Regions from separate parts of the Kocuria sp. SM24M-10 genome, predicted to be linked through region 2. Evidence: riboswitches for the same ligand, from Rfam matches in the RefSeq annotation. Region 2 holds a riboswitch; the other holds the start of a gene.
What was found. Region 2 has a riboswitch for glycine ahead of gcvP (aminomethyl-transferring glycine dehydrogenase). Riboswitches for the same ligand answer to the same signal wherever they lie in the genome.

Region 1 (11,477 bases), on a different contig from region 2:
CGCCGCGTCCCTCGTGGACGTCGCCCCCTCCGAGGACGCGGCCCGGGCGCGGGCGAGCCACTACGCGGGGCCGGCCGTGGCCGCGGCCCTCCGGCAGCTCGACCGCGCGCCGTCCCGGGGCGGGGGCGACGCGCCGGTCCGGACGCACGACGACATGACCGGATCCATCCGCCATTGTGGTTGACGTCACACTGTGCGACCTCTAGCCTTGAGGGCAATGCAGACGTGGAAAACGCTTTCCCACCCGTTCCGAGGAGAGACCGATGACAACGAGGCACATCCACACCGAGCCGCTCTGGGCCTCCCGGCCGCGGCTGCGCCGAGGGGCGGTCCCGGTATGAGCGCCGTCGAGGAGATCACCCGGAAGGGCCTGCCCGGGGGCCGCGGGAAGCGCGCGGCGGCCGGCCGGCAGGGATCCCGCGCCGACCGGCGGGACAACAAGGCGGCGGCGGTGTTCCTGGCGCCCTGGATCGTGGGGCTCGTGGTCATCACCCTCGGCCCCATGCTGATGTCGCTCTACCTCTCCTTCACCGACTACAACCTGATGCGCTCCCCGGACTGGATCGGCCTGGAGAACTTCTCCCGGATGCTCGAGGACGCGCGGCTGCACAACTCCTTGAAGGTGACCTTCACCTACGTGTTCGTGGGGGTCCCGCTGCAGCTGGCGCTCGCCCTGGCGATCGCCATGGTCCTGGACCGGGGTCTGCGCGGCCTGGCGTTCTACCGCTCGGTCTTCTACCTGCCGTCCCTGCTCGGCGCCTCCGTGGCGATCGCGATCCTGTGGAAGCAGCTGTTCGGGACCAGCGGGCTGGTCAACCAGGTGCTGGCCCTCGTCGGCATCGAGGGCATCGGGTGGATCTCGGACCCCCGCACGGCCCTCGGCAGCATCATCCTGCTGCACGTGTGGACCTTCGGGGCCCCGATGATCATCTTCCTGGCGGGCCTGCGGCAGATCCCCACCATGTACTACGAGGCGGCCTCCATCGACGGCGCCGGCAAGGTCACGCAGTTCCTCCGGATCACGCTGCCCCTGCTGAGCCCCATCATCTTCTTCAACCTGGTGCTGCAGATCATCCAGGCGTTCCAGTCCTTCACCCAGGCCTTCATCGTCTCCGGCGGCCGGGGAGGACCCTCCGACTCGACGATGTTCTTCACGCTGTACCTCTACCAGACCGGCTTCGGCCAGTTCGACATGGGCTACGCCGCGGCCATGGCCTGGCTGCTGCTCGTCATCATCGGGGCGTTCACCGCTCTGAACTTCATCGCGTCTAAGTATTGGGTGTTCTACGATGACTAACTCGACAATCGCCTACGACCCCGCCCCGACGGCCGAGCAGGACGCCGTCCCGGCCCCGCCGGAGGGCGCGGCGAACCGCCGGTCCCGCGGCCCCGGCGCCCGGGGGCGGATCCGCTCCCTGCTCAAGCACCTGGCGCTGATCCTCACCGGCGGGGTGATGATCTATCCGCTGCTGTGGATGCTGGCCAGCTCCCTGCGCCCCAACGACATCATCTTCCGCGAGCCGGGCATCCTGCTCGAGACCTTCGAAAGCGCCAACTACACGGACGGGTGGACCGCCCTGTCCAGCCCGTTCAGCGTGTACCTGTTCAACTCCGCGGTCGTGGTGCTGGGGTGCATCGTGGGCAACCTGGTCTCCTGCTCGATGGCCGCCTACGCCTTCGCCCGGCTGGAGTTCCGGTTCAAGAAGCCGGCCTTCGCCCTGATGCTCCTCACGATCATGCTGCCGTTCCACGTGGTGATCGTGCCGCAGTACATCATGTTCTCGCAGATCGGGTGGGTGAACACCTTCTGGCCGCTGATCGTGCCGAAGCTGCTCGCCACGGACGCGTTCTTCGTCTTCCTCATGGTCCAGTTCATCCGCGGCATCCCGCGGGACATGGATGAGGCGGCCCGGATCGACGGCGCCGGCCACGCCCGGATCTTCGGGCAGATCATCCTGCCGATGATGGTCCCGGCCCTGGCCACCACCACGATCTTCACGTTCATCTGGACCTGGAACGACTTCTTCAGCGCCCTGATCTACCTGACCGACCCGAACATGTTCACCGTCCCGGTGGCGCTGCGCGCCTTCGTGGACGCCACCGGGGAGTCCTCCTGGGGCTCGCTGTTCGCGATGTCGATCGTGTCCCTGCTGCCGGTGTTCATCGCCTTCCTCGTGGGACAGAAGTTCCTCGTCAAGGGCATCGCCACCACCGGCATCAAGTGACCCGCCCGGGCTCCGTGCCGCCGGGACCGCCGGCACGGAGCCCCACCGAAGACCACCCACCCCAGCAGAAGGAGCACTCGATGCGCAGCGCAGACCCCACCGGCCCGGACGGCACGGCACCGCGGGAGGGGCGGACCCGCTACCTCCTGGTCGGCACCGGCCACCGGTGCGAGATGTACCTCCGCTCGCTGCTGGACGACCACGCCGACGTCGCCGAGCTGGTGGCGGTGGGCGACAGCAACCCCGGGCGGGCCGAGCACTACCGCCGGCTGGTCGAGGAGACCGCAGGAGTGCCGGTCCAGGTTTTCGACCCCGCGGCGCTCACCCGCACGATCCGCGAGCAGGCCATCGACCGGGTCGTGATCACCACCCCCGACGCCACCCACGCCGACTACATCTGCGAGACCCTGCGCGCCGGCGCGGACGCCGTCGTCGAGAAGCCCCTGACCATCGACGCGGAGGGCTGCCGCCGCGTCACCGCGGCCGTGGAGGAGACGGGCCGGCACGTGGTGGTCACGTTCAACTACCGCTACTCCCCGCGCAACACCGCGCTCAAGGACGTCGTGCAGTCCGGGGCGCTCGGCACGGTCACCTCCGTGGACTTCAGCTGGGTGCTGGACACCGTCCACGGCGCCGACTACTTCCGCCGCTGGCACCGGCAGAAGCAGAACTCCGGCGGGCTGCTGGTGCACAAGTCCTCCCACCACTTCGACCTCGTCAACTGGTGGCTGGCCGACGCCCCGGAGCGGGTCTACGCCTCCGGCGGCCTCCGCTTCTACGGGCGGGACAACGCCGAGGCCCGCGCGCGGGCCGGCGTCCTCCGCCCCGCCGGGCCGGACGGCGACCCCTTCGCCCTGGACCTGCGCTCCGACGAGCGGCTCAGCCGGCTCTACCTCGACCACCAGCACCACGACGGCTACCGCCGGGACCAGGACGTGTTCTCCGACGGGATCACCATCGAGGACAACCTCGCGCTCGTGGTCGACTACGCCCGCGGCGCCACCCTCTCCTACTCCCTCAACGCCCACTCGCCCTGGGAGGGCTACCGGGTGGCCGTCAACGGCACCGAGGGCCGGGCCGAGCTGGAGGTCGTGGAGCGCGCGGCCGTGCTGCCCGCCGCCGGCGGGACCCCGGTGGACCCCTCGGTCACGGCCGGGGCGGAGCAGGGCGGGGCCCGGCGGCGCGGCGAGCGGTTGGTCGTCCAGCGGCACTGGGGGACCGCCGAGGAGGTGCCCGTCCGCAACGGCTCCGGCAGCCACGGCGGCGGGGACCGGCTCCTGCTCGCCGACGTGTTCCGGGGACCGGGGGAGGACCCTTACGGCCGGCCCTCCGGCTACCGCGACGGCGTGGCGGCCGTGTCCGTGGGCATCGCCGGCAACCGCTCCCTCGAGACGGGCGCACCGGTGCGGATCACCGACCTGGACCTCGGCAGCACCGCCGCGGACCGGCGCAGCGGAGTCCCGGCATGACCCGGGTGGTGGTCACCGGCGGGTCCGGCCGGCTCGGGCGCAGCGTCGTCGCCGGGCTGGCGGAGGCCGGCTACGACGTCGTCAGCGTCGACCGCGCCCTGCCGCCCGAGGCGCAGCGGGCGGCCGCGCACCGGGCCGTCGAGCACCGGGCCGCCGAGCTCACCGACCCCGGGGCCACGCTCGCGCTGATGCGCGCGGCGCGCCCGGACGCGGTGGTCAACCTCGCGGCCATCGCCGTGCCCTTCAGCGCCCCCGAGCACGTCATCCTGCAGACCAACGCCGTGATCGCCCACACCGTGGCCGAGGCCGCCACCGAGGCCGGGGCCCGCCGGATCGTGATGGCCAGCAGCCCCACCGTGCTGGGCTACGGCTCCCCGGCCGGCTGGCTGCCGCCCGCCCTCCCGCTGACCGAGGACACCCCGCCGCGGCCGTGGCACGCCTACGGGCTGTCCAAGCACGTCGCCGAGCAGGTCGCGCAGATGTTCGCCGCGGCCCGCGGCGGGAGCGTGCGCTACGCCTCCTTCCGCCCCTGCTACGTGATCGCCCCCGAGGAGTGGGCCGGCGCGCCGACCCAGCAGGGGCACACCGTGCGCGAGCGCCTGGACGACCCGGCGCTGGCCGCGCCGGCGCTGTTCAACTACGTGGACGCCCGGGACGTCACCACCTTCCTCGAGGCGCTGCTCGAGGGGATGGGCGCCGTCCGCAACGGGGACACCTTCTTCGTGGGCGCCGCCGACGCCCTGGCCCGGCGCCCGCTGGCGGAGCTGATCCCGCAGTTCGTCCCCGGCAGCGAGGAGCTCGCCGCGGGCCTGACCGGGACGGCGCCGGCCTTCAGCATCGACAAGGCCCGCGAGGAGCTGGGCTGGGAGCCGGCGCGCTCCTGGCGCACCGAGCTCCGCGAGGACGCCGGTGACCCGGCCTCCGGGGAGCTCGCCGGCGCTGGGCGGCACGGGAAGGACACCGCATGAGCATCGCCGCCGTGCACACCGAGCTGATCACTGCCCGGCTGCTGCGCAGCTGGGGCCCCGAGGCCCCGCGCAACCACCTGATCGCCGTCACGGTCGTGGCCGACGACGGCGCCACCGGCACCGGCTTCTCCTGGACCCCGACCATCGGGGCGCGCGCCGTGCAGGCGCTGCTCGACGACGACCTCGCCGCCTTCGTCCGCGGCCGTGACGAGCACCCGGAGGTGCTGTGGGACGACGCCTGGAAGTTCCTGCACGAGGGCGGCACGGGGCTCACCGGCATCGCCCTCGCGGGGATCGACCTGGCCCTGTGGGACCTGCGGGCCCGGCGGGCCGGCCTGTCCGTGCCCGCGCTGCTGGGCCGGCGGCAGCAGGACGTGGCCGTCTACGGCTCCGGCGTGAACCTGCACTACGAGCTCGACGAGCTGCGGGAGCAGGTGCGCCGCTGGGTCGCCGCGGGCTTCGGCGCCGTCAAGATCAAGGTGGGCCGGCCCGACCTGCGCGAGGACGTCGAGCGCGTGGCCGCCGTGCGCGAGCTGCTCGGCCCCGACCGCGGCCTGATGATCGACGCCAACCAGCGCTGGGACCTGCCCACGGCCCGCCGGGCCCTGGACGCGCTGGAGCCCTTCGCGCCCTCGTGGCTGGAGGAGCCGCTGCGCGCGGACGACCTCGAGGGCTACCGCCAGCTGCGACGGTTCAGCTGCGTGCCCATCGCGCTCGGGGAGAACCTGCACAACGTCTACCGGTTCCGGGACTTCATCGCCGCCGGGGCCGTGGACATCGTCCAGCCGAACATCGTACGGGTGGGCGGCATCACTCCCTTCCGGCGGATCGTGGAGCTCGCCCGCACCCACAACGTGGGGATCGCCCCCCACCTGCTGCCGGAGCTCTCGGGGCAGCTGGCGCTGACCCTCGCGGAGCCGACCATGGTGGAGGTGGTCGAGGACGCGGGGTTCGCCGATCTCGGCGTCCTGGCCGGGCCGTCCCCGGTGCGCGTCACGGGGTCACGGCTGGAGCTCCTGGACCGCCCCGGACTCGGCCTGGCGCTGCGGCAGCAGGCGCTGCCCGCCCTGCAGGAGGCCGCGGTCTGACCCCGCCGGCCCCTGGTCACCGGGGGCGTCGGGGGTGCGCCGGGCCTGCTGCCGGGCCCGCAGCAGCGCGTCCGTCTGGCTCGCCCAGCCGAGCCGGTGCTGCTCGAAGCGGGGCACCAGACCGGCGATCGTGAGGACGACGCCGAGCACCACCGTGCCGACGAGCAGGTCGTACGGGGCCCGGCCCCCGAGGAGCGTGAGTCCCATGCCGGCCATCGCGGGGGCCGTCATCAGCACGCCGAGAGCGGCCACCACGTCCGCCAAGGTCATTCTCATCTGCAAACCTCCTCGGCACGAGGCTAGACCTTTGTCCAGTCCGGGGCACAGTGTGCCCCTTGATGACGTGCCGACCACGGACGACGTGCCCGCCCGGGCGGTTCGCGGCGGCCGGCGCGGCGGGGAGGCCGCGCGGGCGGTCCCTCCGCCGCGGGACGGGGGGCGGGTCAGCACTCCACGACGTTGACGGCGAGTCCGCCCAGGGCGGTCTCCTTGTACTTGTGGCTCATGTCCTTGCCGGTCTCGCGCATCGTCACGATGACCTGGTCGAGGCTGACCCGGTGCGTGCCGTCCCCCCACATGGCCATCTTGGCGGCGTTGATGGCCTTGGCCGCGGCGATCGCGTTGCGCTCGATGCACGGGATCTGCACCAGGCCGCCGATCGGGTCGCAGGTCAGCCCGAGGTTGTGCTCCATGGCGATCTCGGCGGCGTTCTCCACCTGGGCGGGCGTGCCGCCGAGGACCTCCGCCAGGCCGGCGGCGGCCATCGAGGAGGCGGACCCCACCTCGCCCTGGCAGCCGACCTCGGCCCCGGAGATCGAGGCCTGCTCCTTGTAGAGCACCCCGACCGCCCCGGCCGTGAGCAGGAACCGGACCACGAGGTCCTGCCGGGCGGCCTCGAGCGCCTCCGGGCCCTCGGCGGCGGCAGCCCGGGCCGCGGGGGAGTAGTGGGTGGCGTAGAACAGCACCGCCGGGATGATGCCGGCCGCCCCGTTGGTGGGGGCGGTGACCACCCGGCCGCCGGAGGCGTTCTCCTCGTTGACCGCCAGGGCCACGAGGTTCACCCACTCCGGCCAGAAGCCCGGGTCCCGGTCCGGGTCCTCGGTGCGCAGCCGCCGGTGCCACTCCGGGGCGCGGCGGGCGACGTCCAGCCCTCCGGGCAGCGGGCCCGTGCGCCGGAGGCTGGAGTCCTTGCACTCCTCCATCACGGCCCAGATGTGCAGCAGCTGCTCCCGGATCTCGTCCTCACGGCGCCACGTCCGCTCGTTGGCCAGCATCACCTCGCTGATCGGCCGGCCGGTGCCCGCGCAGTGGCCCAGCAGCTCCCGGGCGGTGCGGAAGGGGTGGGGCACCTGTGCGCTGGCGGCCTCCAACTCGGCCGCGGCGGTGTCCTCCTCGCCCTCCCGGACGATGAACCCGCCGCCCACGGAGAACCAGGTCTCGCCGGCGAGCACGGTTCCGTCCGCGTCGAGCGCCTGGAAGCGCATGCCGTTGGTGTGCCGCTCCAGCACGGTCAGCGGGTGCTGCACCATGTCCGCGACGCCGTAGCGGAGGTCCCTGCGGTGCCCGAGGGCCGCGCACAGCCGCAGCCTCCCGGTGCCGGCGATGTCGGCCAGCCGCTCCTCCACCTCGTCGGGGCGGACCTGCTCCGGGTCGTAGCCCTCCAGACCCAGCAGGATCGCGGTGAACGTGCCGTGGCCGCGACCGGTGGCGGACAGCGACCCGTAGACGTCCACGCGCAGGTCGGCGGTGCGCTCCAGGAGGTCCTGGGCGACCAGGGTCCCGGCGAAGCGGCGGGCGGCGCGCATGGGCCCGACGGTGTGCGAGCTCGAGGGGCCGATGCCCACGGTGAACAGATCGAAGACGCTGATGGCCATGGTGGTGCTCCAGAACAGAGTGGCGGCCCCGGGACGGGGTGGACGGGATGACGGGAGGGCGTCGGCCGCTGCGCTGCGGCCCGGCTCCCCTGCTGGACGACGGCCGGCGGCGGCTGCCGCACCGGACCGGGCGTGACTCGCACGGGCCCACCGGCGGCGTCCGCGACATGCGCTCGGGGGACGACGGCGGGTTCTCCGGGGAGATCTCGCCGCGGACGGGTCGGCCTCCAACGGAGGCGGTGTCCCCGCGGACGCCTCCGGCGGCACGGGCGCGCCCCGGTGCGGTCGCGGCGGGCCGAGGTGGTCGTCATCGAGGAACTCCGGGCTTCTGCGCGGTGGGCTCGCGCGGTCTGCGGGTTCCTCCCCGATCTGTTGCACGGCCTGAGAGTTTCCGCCGCACCCGGAGGGGGTGCGGCTTGCTCCGTCGGCGAGCGCGGACCAGGCCACGCTACTTTCCAGAGGTGCCTCGGCGCGGCGGTGCTTGGGCCTGAGAGTTTCCCGGGGAGGAATTGCTCCTACGGCGCCCGATCGGTGTGGCCGAGCGGGTCTCTCCCGCTGCGCGTCGATGGCGGCAGTCGTGTGACTGTCAGCACAATCTAGTGGAGGCGGCCGCAGGAGGCAACGGCGCCTGCCCCTCGCGCACCGCGGCGCCGGTCATCGGCGTCTCCCGGGCCGCGGCCGGCCGGCCACGGCCCGGCGCCGTTCAGCGCTCGAGCGTGGCGGGGCGGTCCCGGCCGCGCACCCGGACGACCGGCCAGCGGGGGTCCACCGACAGCGGCCGAGGCCCGCCGGCGCCCAGCAGCACGGTGTCCTCGATCTTCGCGCCGGGGGCGGAGGGGTTCCACGCGAAGGCCTGGTGCTCGTGCACCCGGTCCGGGACACCGGGGACCAGCCGCGGATCGCGGCCCGCGTAGCCGGCGGGGCCGCCCTGGTGGTGCCGGGTCCACTCCCCGGCGTCGAAGCCGTGGCGCGGATAGGCCTGCTGGAGGACCGGGAGCACGTCCGCGAGCGGCAGCCCGGGGCGCAGGGCGTCCAGGACGTCGGCCTCGACCTCCGCGATCCCCGCCTCCGCGTCGGCCTCCTGCGCGGTGGCGGGACCGAAGCGGACCCAGCGGGTCACGTTGGCGATCAGCCCGCCGCGGCGGGCGCAGACCACGGCCATCGCCCGCCGCCCCAGCGGGGCCGCGGTCGGCAGGGGGTGGCGGTGCGCCAGCCGCTGCGCGCCGCTGCACAGCAGCACGATCGGCTCCGCGCCGCGCCGCACCAGCCCGGCGGACAGCTCGGCGGCGACCTCCCGCTCGGTGCTGTGCGGGGTGGCCCGGCTCAGCACGTCCGTGAGCACGGCGGCGGCGACCCGGCACAGGGCCTCGTAGCGCAGCGTCTCCCCGGGCAGCAGGGACGCGCGGGCGGCCCGGAGCGGGGCCGCGAGACAGTCCTCGGCGAGCACCGCCATCGAGCGGGCGGCGGGGAACCAGCTCTCCGGGGCGGCCGGGGCGGCGTGCCACGGCAGCTCGTGCAGGCGGACGTCGTCGGGCAGCTCCTCGGCCGTCAGCCGGGCCGCCTCGCTGGCGGAGGTCACCACCTCGTCCCCGTCCTGGTGCACCAGCACGGACGCCACCGGCGGGCCGGCGAGGGAGACGTGCACGCGGGCCCCGTCGAGGTACCAGGACACCGCCGTGGCGCTCTCCAGGAGCACGGCGTCCGCGCCGTGCTCCTGGAGCACGCGCAGGACCCGGCGCCGCTTCTCCGGCCGATCGGCGCCCGAGGAGCTCACGCGCCGGGGCTCTCGGCCGGGCCGCGGCTCTCGGCGGCAGCGTCGAGCAGGGCCTGCACCCCGGTGGCGTCCAGGCGGCCGTCCACCACGAGGACGTGCACCGCCCGCTCGAGCGGGGCCTCCGGGCCGGTGGTCACCGGGGCGTCCCAGGCCGGCGCGAGGCCCACCCCCGGATAGCCCGAGACGCGGACGAACCACGGGTCGGCCGACGGCCCTCCGTGGCGCAGGACGAGCGTGGCGGGGCGCCCGGCGAACTCGGCGGAGAAGGCCAGCCACGGGGACACGCTTCCGTGCACGGCGTCCTCGCCCGCGGCGGCCGCGGTGAACACGTCCGCGTCCGTGCAGGCCGGCAGGCGCCAGAAGAACCCGCCGTAGCCGCCGCCGGCGCGCCCGTTGGCCCCCGGGCTGCCCAGCTGCACGGGGCGGTTCCCGGCCGGGGAGAGGCGGAAGCGCAGACCGAGCTCCCAGGCGTGCTCGGTCACGGGGCGGAAGGTCCAGCGGCGCTCCTCGGCCAGGACCGCGGTGCCGTCCGGGCCGGCCCAGGACAGCTCCTCGTCCAGCCGGGTGTCCGTGGCGTGGGCCGCGACGCGGCGGACACGGCCGTGGTCGTCCCGCCACACGTACCGCTGGTCCTCGCGGGTGTAGGTGCGCCCGCCCCAGAAGTTGAGGCCGTCCACGTCCTGCAGGGCGGTGCTCACGCCCAGGTGCCAGACGTGGTCCAGCGGCTGCTGGTCCGTGACGGTGACGCCGCCGAGGGTGCGGACCGGGTGCAGGAACGGGCGCGGCGAGGAGGTCGGGGCGATGCCCTCGCCCGTGCGGACCCGGGCGACCTCGCGGCCCGCCACCACGAAGCGCTCGCCGGTCGCGGCGGGGACCGCCCACGGCGCCCCGATCCCCGTGAAGCCGGACTGCGCCGCGACCGCGCGGGCCGCCCAGTCCTCGACCCCGGGCAGGACGGCGCGGCGGGTCCCGCCCTCCTCGAGCCACCGCACGTGCTCGGGGTCGATCGGCACGGGGTCCGGGGCGGTGCGCACGGCGTCGAGCACCCGCATGAAGGCGCCCGTGGCGGCCAGGGGGCAGAGCAGCGCGGCGCCGTCGCGGCGGGCGGCGATCAGGTTCTCCAGCAGGTTGGTGCGCCCGGAGCTGACGGTCCGCGTGCCCTCCGGCCCGGAGACGGTCAGCTCGTCGCGGGTGTAGTGCAGGACCGCCCGGCCCTCGGTGCCCTCGACGGTGATGAAGGGGTCCTGCTGCTCGGCGGCGCACAGCGTCAGGGCGCACGTGACGGGGACGCCGGACGCGGTGCGGACCCGGACCACCGAGGTGTCGTCCGACTCGATCGCGTTGGCGCGGTACAGCTCGGTGCGCAGCTGTGCGACGTCCTCGGCGCTCCGCGCCCCGGCGATGTGCAGGGCGGTCATGACGGCGTGGGCGAGGGGGTTCGTGACCACCCCGTCCACCACGTCCACACCGCCGATGCGGCGCCGGCCGGCCCAGGGGGAGCGGGTGAAGTAGCCGGTGTCCCGGGACCACAGGCCCGTGGCGCCCACGGCGCGCAGCCGCCCGATCTCCCCGCTCGCCAGCAGCCGGTCGATGAGCCCCAGCGCGTGGGAGCCGATGCTCTGGAAGCCCACCTGGACGAGACGGTCCGCCTCCTCGGCGGCGCCGAGGAGGCGATGGAACTGCTCGAGGTTGGCCACCGGCGGTTTCTCGAGCAGGACGTCGGCCCCCAGGTCCAGGGCCGTCAGGGCGAGGTCGAAGTGGGTGTCGATCGGGGTGGAGACCACCACCACGTCGACGTCGAGTCCTGCGGCCCGCAGCTGCTCCAGGTCGCCGAACATCGGCACGTCGGCCCCGAGCGCCCCGTCGTCGGCGCGCCGGTCGACGGCCGCGACGAGCCGGACGCCGCCCTCCTCCTCGAGCCGGCGGATGTTCGCCAGGTGCCGCTCCCCGAAGCCCCCGATCCCCACCAGGCAGATCCGGACGGGGACCTTCCCGTGGGCGTCCGCCCGGCGGGGTTCGGCGGTCGGGGCAGGAGCGGTCTGGGCTGGCACGGGATCTCCTCGGACGCGGCGGGAATGC
Region 2 (11,477 bases):
CCACGGCGGCCACCCGCCGTCGTACGCTCCTGTGCGCCGGTACGTCCAGCAGAAGAAGGACCAGCACATGGCTCCCAAGAAGAAGAAGGTCTCCGGCCTCATCAAGCTGCAGATCCAGGCAGGCGCCGCCAACCCGGCGCCCCCCGTGGGCCCGGCCCTCGGTCAGCACGGCGTCAACATCATGGAGTTCTGCAAGGCCTACAACGCGGCCACGGAGTCCCAGCGCGGCAACATCGTCCCCGTGGAGATCACGGTGTACGAGGACCGCTCGTTCACGTTCGTCACCAAGACCCCGCCCGCCGCGCAGCTCATCAAGAAGGCCGCCGGCGTCGCCAAGGGCTCCGGCGTCCCGCACACCCAGAAGGTCGGCAAGCTCACCATGGACCAGGTCCGGGAGATCGCCGAGACCAAGAAGGAAGACCTCAACGCCAACGACATCGACGCCGCGGCGAAGATCATCGCCGGCACCGCCCGCTCGATGGGCATCGAGGTCGAGTGATCAGCCTCGGCTGACACCACCCACCGTTTTTGACGTGGCAGGACCGAGCGCGGTCCGCAGACCACAACTGCACAAGGAGAAGAAGCAGATGGCAAAGCGCAGCAAGGCATACCAGGCGGCAGCGGCCCGGATCGGCGAGGGGCTCTACAGCCCGGCCGAGGCCGTGGCCCTGGCCAAGGAGATCGACACCGCCAAGACCGACTCCACCGTGGAGGTCGTCCTCCGGCTCGGCGTGGACCCCCGCAAGGCGGACCAGATGGTCCGCGGCACGGTCAACCTGCCCAACGGCACCGGCAAGACCGCCCGCGTCGTCGTCTTCGCGACCGGCGACAAGGCCGCCGCCGCGGAGGAGGCCGGCGCCGACCACGTGGGCTCCGACGACCTGATCGCCCGCATCCAGGGCGGCTGGACCGACTTCGACGCCGCCGTGGCGACCCCGGACATGATGGGGAAGGTGGGGCGCCTGGGCAAGGTGCTCGGTCCGCGCAACCTCATGCCGAACCCGAAGACGGGCACCGTCACCATGGACGTGACCAAGGCCGTCAACGACATCAAGGGCGGCAAGATCGACTTCCGCGTCGACAAGCACTCGAACCTGCACTTCATCGTGGGCAAGACCTCCTTCGAGGTCGAGAAGCTGGCCGAGAACTACGGCGCCGCGCTCGAGGAGATCCTGCGTCTGAAGCCCTCCGCCTCGAAGGGCCGCTACATCACCAAGGCGACCGTCTCGACCACGTTCGGCCCGGGCATCCCGGTCGACCCGAACGCCACCGAGGTCGTCGTCGGCGCCTGACGCCGCACACCGGGCCCCAGCGGGCCCGCACGGGGGGCCCGGCCGCTGCGGCCGGGCCCCCCGTCGTTCCACCCACGCGAGCCCGGGGGCACCGCCGCCCTCCGGAAGGGAGTCCCCGTGATCGAGCACCCCCCAGTGCGGATCGAGCAGATGCGCATCCCCGACGACTTCGACGACGCCGCCCAGGAGCTGCTGGGCCGGGTCGCCGGTCTCGTGCGCCGGTCCCGTCAGCACGTGTGGGGCATCTCGGACCTCACGGGTGACGCGCAGGAGCTCTACCGGGACCTGCTGGACCCCTTCGAGCGGGTCGTGGTGCTGCTGGCCTGGGCCGGGGACCGGCTCGCGGGCCGGGCCGAGGTGCGCATGCCCCTGGTGGCCTCCACCGGGACCGCGCACATCACCGTCGACGTGGACCCCGACGTCACCTCGCAGGGCACGGGCAGCGAGCTGCTCGGCGCGGCCGAGCAGCTCGCGGTGGGCGAGTCCCGCCGGCACCTGCGGATCCAGACCGAGCACCCCGGCCCGGAGGAGATCCAGGGCGACGGCAGCGTGACCGGGGTCTTCCCCGTGATCACCCCGGGGATGGTCGAATGGGTCGACGCCGCGGACGGCTCCGGCCGCCTGCCCGTCTCCAACCGGCAGACCCGCTTCGCCCTCCACGCCGGGTACCGGCTGGAGTCGGTCAGCGACTTCGGCGTCCTGGAGGTCCCCCTGCCGCCGGCCCGCGTGCAGGCCCTGCTGCGCGAGGTCGCGGCCTCGCCGGCCCCGGAGGCGTACCGCATCCACGTGTGGACCGGGCCCGCCCCCGAGGAGCGGCTCGACGAGCTCGCCGCCCTGCACTCGCGGATGGCCGCCGACTCCTTCCTGGCCCCGGTGGAGGCCGACCCGGAGCCCTGGGACGCCGAGCGGGTGCGCCGCACCGAGCAGCTGCGCGCCGAGGCCGGCAACGTGTCCCTGGTCGCCGTCGCCGAGCACGGGACCACCGGGCGCCTGGTCGGGATGACGGAGATCGTCCTGGCGGGGGAGGACCCGGTGATCGGGATGCAGGACGAGACCGTGGTGCTGCGCGAGCACCGCCGCCGGTGGCTCGCCACCCGTCTCAAGCTCGCGAACCTGCAGCAGCTCGAACGGCTGGCCCCGGCCGTGCGCACCGTGTACTCGTGGTCCCACAGCGGCGACGACCGGATGAGCCGGGTCAACCACCGCCTCGGCTTCCGGGTCGCCGGGCGCAGCGGGGTGTGGTCCCGGGAGTTCCCGGCGGCCTGACCGCCCGGGGACCGAGCCGCTTCGCGCGGGCGGCGCCGATTTGGCGGGCCCGGGGCCCTCGGGTAGGGTGGACTGTACCAAAGACCGCCGGTCGTGTTCTCCCTGCCTCGTGCGCCCCGTTCAGGAGCGTGCGGAACGGGGAGCAGCCGTAAGAGTTCCGCCAGGAACGGCCAGCGCAGGTGAACCAGCACAGCGAGCACGCCCCGGACCAGGGGTGGGCCGCGGAGCCCCGGGCATCTGCGCGGGGCTTTTTCTGTGCCCGGGCCCTTCCGGCAGCGGCCGGCATCGAAGACCGGAAGGAGTACCATGGCGAACCCGGAAAAGGCAGCCGCGGTCGCCGAGTTGAAGGAACTGTTCTCCAACTCGGACGCCGCTGTCCTGACTGAGTACCGCGGCCTCACCGTGGCCCAGCTCAAGGAGCTGCGCCGCTCGCTCGGTGAGAACGCCGAATACGCCGTGGTGAAGAACACGCTGACCGCGATCGCGGCCAAGGAGATGGGCATCGACGCGTTCGACGGCCAGCTCGCCGGCCCGAGCGCGATCGCCTTCATCTCGGGGGACCCCGTCGAGGCCGCCAAGAGCCTGCGTGACTTCGCCAAGGCGAACCCGCAGCTCGTCGTCAAGGGCGGTTACCTCGAGGGCAAGGCCCTCAGCGAGGCGGAGATCAAGCAGCTCGCGGACCTCGAGTCCCGCGAGGTGCTGCTGGCCAAGGTGGCCGGTGCCGCCCAGGCGTCCCTGTCCCAGGCCGCGGCGCTGTTCCAGGCCCCGCTGTCCAAGACCGTCCGTACGACCGAGGCGCTGCGCGCCAAGGTCGAGGAGCAGGGCGCCTGACCAGCACCCCGCCGCGAGGCACATTCTCACCACGGAACCAGACCGTCCCGCGCCGACGAACCCGGCCGGGGCACACCATCGAAAAGGAGCCACACCATGGCCAAGCTCACCACCGCTGAACTGATCGACGCGTTCAAGGAGCTCTCCCTCATCGAGCTCTCCGAGTTCGTCAAGGCCTTCGAGGAGACCTTCGACGTCACCGCCGCCGCCCCCGTGGCCGTCGCCGGTGCCGCCGCTCCGGCCGCCGCCGCCGAGGAGGCCGAGGAGCAGACCGAGTTCGACGTCGTGCTCGAGGCCGCCGGCGACAAGAAGATCCAGGTCATCAAGGAGGTCCGCGCGCTGACCTCCCTCGGCCTCAAGGAGGCCAAGGACCTCGTGGACTCGGCCCCCAAGGCCGTCCTCGAGGGCGCCAACAAGGAGGCCGCGGACAAGGCCAAGGAGGCCCTCGAGGGCGCCGGCGCCACCGTCACCCTCAAGTAGGACCCTCCCGGAGGCGCCACGGCGCACCCGATCCCACGAGGCCCCGGACGCACGGCGTCCGGGGCCTCGTGCCGTGCCCGCCGGGGTGTGGGACACTGGAGGCACAACCACATCGGCCGCCCACCCGCAGCGGGAGAGTCCGCCGCCGTCCGCCCCCGGACGGCCGGCGGCGCCGAAGGAGCAAATCCTCCCCGGGAATCTCTCAGGCACCCGTACCGCTGCGAGCAGGCCACTCTGAAGAGGTCAACCGCCCCCGGCCACCGGCCCCGGGCGGGGACCACCGACGGTGCAAGCCGGCCCCCGCGCGGAGCCGGTGAAAACTCTCAGGTCAGCGAACAGAGCGGGGAGGGCCGGACGGGCCCCACCGGGCCTCGAACCACGAGGAGCTGACCTTGTCCTTCCTTCCACGCCACCTCGGACCGGACGCGGCCGAGACCGGGATCATGCTCGAGACCGTCGGCGCGGCCGACCTCGACGAGCTCGTCGCCCGCGCGGTCCCCCGCAGCATCGCCGGCGACGAGCCCCTGCGGCTGCCGGAGCCCATGTCGGAGCACGAGGCGCTCACCGCCCTGCGCCGGATCGCGGCGAAGAACCGGGTGATGACCCAGATGATCGGCCAGGGCTACGCCGAGACCGTCACCCCGCCCGCGCTGCGCCGCAACATCCTCGAGAACCCCGCCTGGTACACCTCCTACACCCCGTACCAGCCGGAGATCTCCCAGGGCCGCCTCGAGGCCCTGCTGACCTTCCAGAACGCCGTCATGGACCTCACCGGCCTCGACCTGGCCAACGCCTCCCTGCTCGACGAGGCCACCGCCGTGGCCGAGGCCGTGCTCATGATGCGCCGCGCCAACCGCAGGTCCGGCAGCCGCCGCGTCGCCGTGGACTCCCGCACCCTGCCGCAGACCCTCGCCGTGCTGCGCGGGCGCTGCAGGGCCGTGGGCATCGACCTGGTCGTCGCCGACCTCGCCGAGGGCCTGCCCGAGGGCGAGTTCTTCGGCGTGGTCCTGACCCAGGTCGGCGTCGACGGGGACGTCGCCGACCTGGCGGAGCGCACGGAGCAGGCCCACGCGCAGGGCGCGCTGGTGGCCGTCGCCACCGACCTGCTGGCCCTCACCCTCCTGCGCTCCCCGGGGGAGCAGGGCGCGGACATCGCCGTCGGCTCCGCCCAGCGCTTCGGGGTGCCCCTGTTCTTCGGCGGGCCCCACGCCGCGTTCATGGCCTGCCGCAAGGGCCTGGAGCGCAATCTGCCCGGCCGCCTGGTGGGCGTCTCGGTGGACTCCTCCGGCCGGCCGGCCTACCGCCTGGCGCTGCAGACCCGCGAGCAGCACATCCGCCGCGAGAAGGCCACCTCCAACATCTGCACGGCCCAGGCGCTGCTGGCCATCGTCGCCGGCGCCTACGCCGCCTACCACGGCGCGGACGGGCTGCGCGCCATCGCCGAGCGCGTGCACGGGCTCGCCGCGCGGCTGGCCGAGGGGCTCTCCGCCGCCGGGGTGCCGGTGGTGCACGGCACGTTCTTCGACACCGTCCTGGCCGAGGTGCCCGGCCGCGCCGACGCGGTCGTCGCGGCCGCCGCCGAGCGCGGCGTCAACGTCCGCCGGGCCGACGCCGACCACGTGTCCGTCTCGGTGGGGGAGCCGCACGACGAGCGCGACGTTGACGCGGTGCTGGCCGCCTTCGGGGCCTCCGCCCCCGCGGACGGGACCGCCGGCTGGGACCTGCCGGCCGCGCTGCTGCGCACCGACTCCTACCTCGCCCACCCGGTGTTCACCCTGCACCGCTCCGAGACCGCGATGATGCGCTGGCTGCGCTCCCTCGCGGACAAGGACCTGGCCCTGGACCGGACCATGATCCCGCTGGGCTCCTGCACCATGAAGCTCAACGCGGCCGCGGAGATGGAGCCCATCAGCTGGCCCGAGTTCGCCTCGATCCACCCGCTGGCCCCCGAGGAGCAGACCGTCGGCTACCGGGAGCTCATCGCCCAGCTGGAGTCCTGGCTCGCGGAGATCACCGGCTACGCCGCCGTGTCCGTCCAGCCCAACGCCGGGTCGCAGGGGGAGCTCGCCGGTCTGCTGGCGATCCGCCGCTACCACCTCTCCCGCGGGGACGACCGGCGCACCACCATCCTCATCCCGTCCTCCGCCCACGGCACCAACGCGGCGTCCGCGGTGCTCGCCGACCTGAAGGTCGTGGTGGTGGCCACGGCCGCGGACGGCTCCGTGGACCTGGACGACCTCGAGGCGAAGATCGCGGCCGTGGGGGACGAGCTCGCGGGGATCATGATCACCTACCCCTCCACGCACGGGGTGTTCGAGGAGCAGGTCACCGCCGTCTGCGCGGCCGTGCACGACGCCGGCGGGCAGGTCTACGTGGACGGCGCCAACCTCAACGCCCTCATGGGCCTGGCCCGTCCCGGCCGCTTCGGCGGGGACGTCTCCCACCTGAACCTGCACAAGACCTTCTGCATCCCGCACGGGGGCGGCGGACCCGGGGTGGGGCCGGTGGCGGTCGCCGAGCACCTGGTGCCGTTCCTGCCCGAGGACCCCGCCGCCGCGGACGCGGGCGCGGGCGCCGAGACCTTCCCCGTCTCCCAGGCCCGCTACGGCTCCGCGGGGGTGCTGCCGATCTCCTGGATGTACATCGCCATGGCCGGCGCCGAGGGGCTCACCGCCTCCTCGCGCACCGCGATCCTCAGCGCCAACTACGTCTCGGCCCGGCTCGCGGACGTCTTCCCGACGCTGTACACCGGCCCCGGCGGGCTCGTGGCCCACGAGTGCATCCTCGACCTGCGCCCCCTCACCAAGGCCTCCGGGGTCACCGCCGAGGACGTGTGCAAGCGGCTGGTCGACTACGGCTTCCACGCCCCCACGCTCGCGTTCCCCGTGGCCGGCACCCTCATGGTCGAGCCCACCGAGTCGGAGAACCTCGCCGAGCTGGACCGCTTCGTGGCCGCGATGCGCTCGATCCACGCCGAGATGCAGGCCGTGGCCGACGGCGAGGTGGCGCTCGAGGACTCCGTGCTCCGCTACGCCCCGCACACCGCGGAGGTGCTCACGGCCGACTCCTGGGAGCGCGCCTACCCGCGCTCCCAGGCCGCCTACCCCCTGCCCGAGCTGCGGCTGGCGAAGTACTGGGTGCCCGTGGGCCGGGTGGAGAACGCCGCCGGGGACCGCAACCTGGTCTGCAGCTGCCCGCCGATCGAGGCCTTCGCCTCGGCCGCGCCGGCGGAGGCCGCCCGATGAGCCCCCGCACCACTCCGCTGGAGGCCGCCCACCGGGAGGCCGGTGCCGTGAGCACCGACTTCGGCGGCTGGCAGATGCCCCTCAAGTACGGCAACGACGTCGCCGAGCACCACGCGGTGCGCCGGGCCGCCGGGGTCTTCGACCTGTCCCACATGGGCGAGATCGCCGTGGAGGGCCCGCACGCGGCCGCGTTCCTGGACGCGGCGGTCGTCGCCCGGATGAGCGCCGTGGCCCCCGGCCGGGCGAAGTACTCGCTCCTCGTCGACGAGGCCGGCCGGGTCCTGGACGACCTCATCACCTACCGCCTGGCCGAGGACCGGTTCCTGGTGGTGCCCAACGCGGCGAACACGGCGACCGTGCTGCGGGCGCTGGAGGAGCGCGCGGACGGCCACGACGTCGCGGTCGAGGACCGCACGGAGGCCACCGCCCTGGTGGCCGTCCAGGGCCCCGCGGCCCACGACACGCTGCTCGCCGCCGGCTGCGCCGACCCGGACGCCGTGCGGGAGCTGGGGTACTACGCCTGCACGACCACCGAGGTCGCCGGGGCGCCCGCGCTCGTGGCCCGCACCGGGTACACGGGCGAGGACGGCTTCGAGCTCTACGTGGCCCCCGAGCACGCGCGCACCGTGTGGGACGCGCTGCTCGCGGCGGGGGAGGACCGCGGGGTCGTGCCCGCCGGGCTCGCCGCCCGCGACTCGCTGCGCCTCGAGGCGGGGATGCCGCTGTACGGCCACGAGCTCGGCCCGGACATCACGCCGTTCGAGGCCGGGCTGGGCCGGCTCGTGGAGGCGGCGCTGCGGAGCAAGGGCGATTTCGTGGGGCGGGCGGCGCTCGAGGAGCAGGCGGCCGCGCCCCCGGCCCGGGTGCTGGTGGGCCTGCGGGGGCTCACCCGCCGCCCCGTCCGGGCCGGCAACACGGTGCTCGCCGGGGACGAGACGGTCGGCGAGGTCACCAGCGGCGTCCCGTCACCGACCCTCGGCCACCCGGTGGCCATGGCCCTCGTGCGGCCGGCGGCGCTGGAGGCCGGGGTCCCGCTCGAGGCCGACGTGCGGGGCCGCCGCGCCCCCGTGGAGGTCGTCGGGCTGCCCTTCTATCGCCGCAGCTGAGACGCACGGCACGAAATTCCTCATCCTACGGCCGGTGGGCGCCCGCGTCCACCGGCCGGGTGGACAGACCGGCCGCTCCGGCCTATGCTGGATATTTGCGTTGTCCCTCATTCTGCGTGCCTTCATATAGCGGTGGGCACCCCCGGGGCGCGAACCAGCGGCTCAGCGCGCTGGCCCGCGCACACCCGTAACCCCGATCTCGGGAACTGCGCGATTCAACTGCAGGTCTGTGGAAGGAATCCATCTTGGTCGCCTCGAGCACCGATTCGAACGTAACCGCTAACCGCCCGGCCGACGGGAACCTCCCGCGCCGCATCTCCTTCGCCAAGATCCACGAACCGCTGGACGTGCCGAACCTGCTGGCCCTCCAGACGGACAGCTTCGACCGTCTCGTCGGCAACGAGCGCTGGCAGGCCCGCGTCCAGCAGGCCGTCGAGAGCGGTGAGCAGGGCATCGCCCGCACCTCCGGGCTCTCCGACATCTTCGAGGAGATCTCCCCGATCGAGGACTTCCAGGGCACCATGTCCCTGTCCTTCTCGGAGCCGGAGTTCTACGAGCCCAAGTACACCATGGACGAGTGCAAGGACCGGGACGCCACGTACTCGGCGCCCCTGTACGTCAAGGCCGAGTTCATGAACAACAACACGGGCGAGATCAAGCAGCAGACCGTGTTCATGGGCGACTTCCCGCTGATGACCGAGAAGGGCACCTTCGTCATCAACGGCACCGAGCGTGTCGTCGTGTCCCAGCTCGTCCGCTCCCCGGGCGCCTACTTCGAGCGCGGCCAGGACCGCACCTCGGACAAGGACATCTACTCCGCCAAGATCATCCCCTCCCGCGGGGCCTGGTTCGAGCTGGAGATCGACAAGCGGGACCAGGTGGGCGTGCGCCTGGACCGCAAGCGCAAGCAGTCCGTCACCGTGCTGCTCAAGGCCCTGGGCTGGAGCGAGTCCCGCATCCTCGAGGAGTTCGGGGAGTTCGACTCGATCCGCGCCACCCTCGAGAAGGACACCGTCGACTCGCGCGAGGACGCGCTGCTGGACATCTACCGCAAGCTGCGCCCGGGGGAGCCCCCCACGGTCGACGCCGCGCAGGCGCTGCTGGACAACATGTACTTCAACGCCAAGCGCTACGACCTCGCCAAGGTGGGTCGCTACAAGATCAACCGGAAGCTGGGCCTGGACAAGGCGTTCGAGGACGAGGACGCCTCGGTGCTGTCCGTCGACGACATCGTCGCGATGATCCGCTACCTCGTGACCCTGCACGCCGGCGGCGGCACCATCCAGGGCGTGCGCAACGGCGAGGCCCGGGAGATCGTCGTGGACGTCGACGACATCGACCACTTCGGCAACCGCCGCATCCGCGCGGTCGGCGAGCTGATCGAGAACCAGATCCGCACCGGGCTCTCCCGCATGGAGCGGGTCGTGCGCGAGCGCATGACCACCCAGGACGTGGAGGCGATCACCCCGCAGACCCTGATCAACATCCGTCCCGTCGTGGCGGCGATCAAGGAGTTCTTCGGCACCTCGCAGCTGTCGCAGTTCATGGACCAGAACAACCCGCTGGCGGGGCTGACCCACAAGCGGCGCCTGTCCGCGCTGGGCCCGGGCGGTCTCTCCCGCGACCGCGCCGGCATGGAGGTCCGTGACGTCCACCCCTCGCACTACGGCCGCATGTGCCCGATCGAGACCCCTGAGGGCTCCAACATCGGCCTCATCGGCTCGCTGGCGACCTACGGGCGGATCAACCCGTTCGGCTTCATCGAGACCCCGTACCGCAAGGTCGTGGAGGGCGTGGTGACCGACGACGTCGAGTACCTCACCGCCGACGACGAGCGCGGCGTCACGATCGCGCAGGCCAACGCCCCGCTGACCACCGACAACCGGTTCGCCGAGGACGCCGTGCTCGCGCGCGCCGCCGACGGCTCGGGCGAGGCCGTGCTGGTCGACCCGACCGCCGTGCAGTTCATGGACGTGTCCCCGCGGCAGATGGTGTCCGTGGCGACCGCGCTCATCCCGTACCTCGAGCACGACGACGCCAACCGCGCGCTCATGGGCGCCAACATGCAGCGCCAGGCCGTGCCGCTGCTCGAGTCCGAGGCCCCGCTCGTGGGCACCGGCATGGAGCGCTACGCGGCCCTGGACGCCGGCGACTCGGTGCTGGCCCGCAAGGCCGGCGTGGTCGAGGAGGTCTCCGCCAACCTGGTGCGCGTGCTCAACGACGACGGGACGACCACCGTCTACCCGATCAACAAGTTCACGCGCTCCAACCCGGGCAACACCTACAACCAGCGCGTGATCGTCTCCGAGGGCGAGCGCGTCGAGGAGCGCTCGGTCATCGCCGACGGCCCCTCCACGGACCAGGGCGAGCTGGCCCTGGGCAAGAACCTGCTGGTGGCCTACATGTCCTGGGAGGGCCTCAACTACGAGGACGCGATCATCCTCTCCCAGCGGATGGTCTCCGAGGACGTGCTCACCTCGATCCACATCGAGGAGCACGAGATCGACGCCCGCGACACCAAGCTGGGCGCCGAGGAGATCACCCGGGACATCCCCAACGTGTCCGAGGAGGTGCTGTCCGCCCTCGACGAGCGCGGCATCATCCACATCGGCGCCGAGGTGCAGGCCGGCGACATCCTGGTCGGCAAGGTCACGCCCAAGGGCGAGACCGAGCTGACCCCGGAGGAGCGGCTGCTGCGCGCGATCTTCGGCGAGAAGTCCCGCGAGGTGCGCGACACGTCCCTGAAGGTGCCCCATGGCGAGTCCGGCACCGTCATCGGCGTGCGCGTCTTCGACCGCGACGACGAGGACGACGACCTGCCCGCGGGCGTCAACCAGGTGGTCCGGGTGTACGTGGCGCAGAAGCGCAAGATCACCGACGGCGACAAGCTCGCCGGCCGGCACGGCAACAAGGGCGTCATCTCGAAGATCCTGCCGCTGGAGGACATGCCGTTCCTGGAGGACGGCACCCCGGTGGACATCATCCTCAACCCGCTGGGCGTGCCCGGCCGCATGAACCTGGGGCAGGTCCTCGAGGTGCACACCGGCTGGCTGGCCAAGCAGGGCTGGACCATCGAGGGCGACCCCGAGTGGCTGGACCGGCTGCCGAACTTCCCGAAGCAGTCGGGTCCCACGAACGTGGCGACCCCGGTGTTCGACGGCGCGCGCGAGGAGGAGATCTTCGACCTCCTCGACCACACCAACCCGACCCGCGACGGCGTGCGCCTGATCGACCGGTCCGGCAAGGCCCGGCTGTTC

Region 1: linked by a shared signal. The riboswitch ahead of ABL57_RS08850 (L-serine ammonia-lyase) and the one ahead of gcvP (aminomethyl-transferring glycine dehydrogenase) in region 2 are both predicted to bind glycine.

Annotation. Positions count from the first base shown of each region.
Region 1 is NZ_LDNX01000074.1:72-11,548, reverse strand. Features, by position in the region: gene ABL57_RS22980 (glycerate kinase) at 1-184, shown strand, start outside; gene ABL57_RS08880 (carbohydrate ABC transporter permease) at 338-1,297, shown strand; gene ABL57_RS08875 (carbohydrate ABC transporter permease) at 1,290-2,225, shown strand; gene ABL57_RS08870 (Gfo/Idh/MocA family protein) at 2,306-3,694, shown strand; gene ABL57_RS08865 (NAD(P)-dependent oxidoreductase) at 3,691-4,662, shown strand; gene ABL57_RS08860 (mandelate racemase/muconate lactonizing enzyme family protein) at 4,659-5,750, shown strand; gene ABL57_RS08855 (hypothetical protein) at 5,664-6,026, opposite strand; gene ABL57_RS08850 (L-serine ammonia-lyase) at 6,194-7,624, opposite strand; glycine riboswitch at 8,090-8,189, opposite strand; gene ABL57_RS08845 (Xaa-Pro peptidase family protein) at 8,328-9,398, opposite strand; gene ABL57_RS08840 (DUF6807 family protein) at 9,395-11,449, opposite strand.
Region 2 is NZ_LDNX01000116.1:3,863-15,339, forward strand. Features, by position in the region: gene rplK (50S ribosomal protein L11) at 68-499, shown strand; gene rplA (50S ribosomal protein L1) at 588-1,292, shown strand; gene ABL57_RS12985 (GNAT family N-acetyltransferase) at 1,410-2,558, shown strand; gene rplJ (50S ribosomal protein L10) at 2,865-3,389, shown strand; gene rplL (50S ribosomal protein L7/L12) at 3,486-3,869, shown strand; glycine riboswitch at 3,990-4,097, shown strand; gene gcvP (aminomethyl-transferring glycine dehydrogenase) at 4,262-7,114, shown strand; gene gcvT (glycine cleavage system aminomethyltransferase GcvT) at 7,111-8,220, shown strand; gene rpoB (DNA-directed RNA polymerase subunit beta) at 8,466-11,477, shown strand, end outside.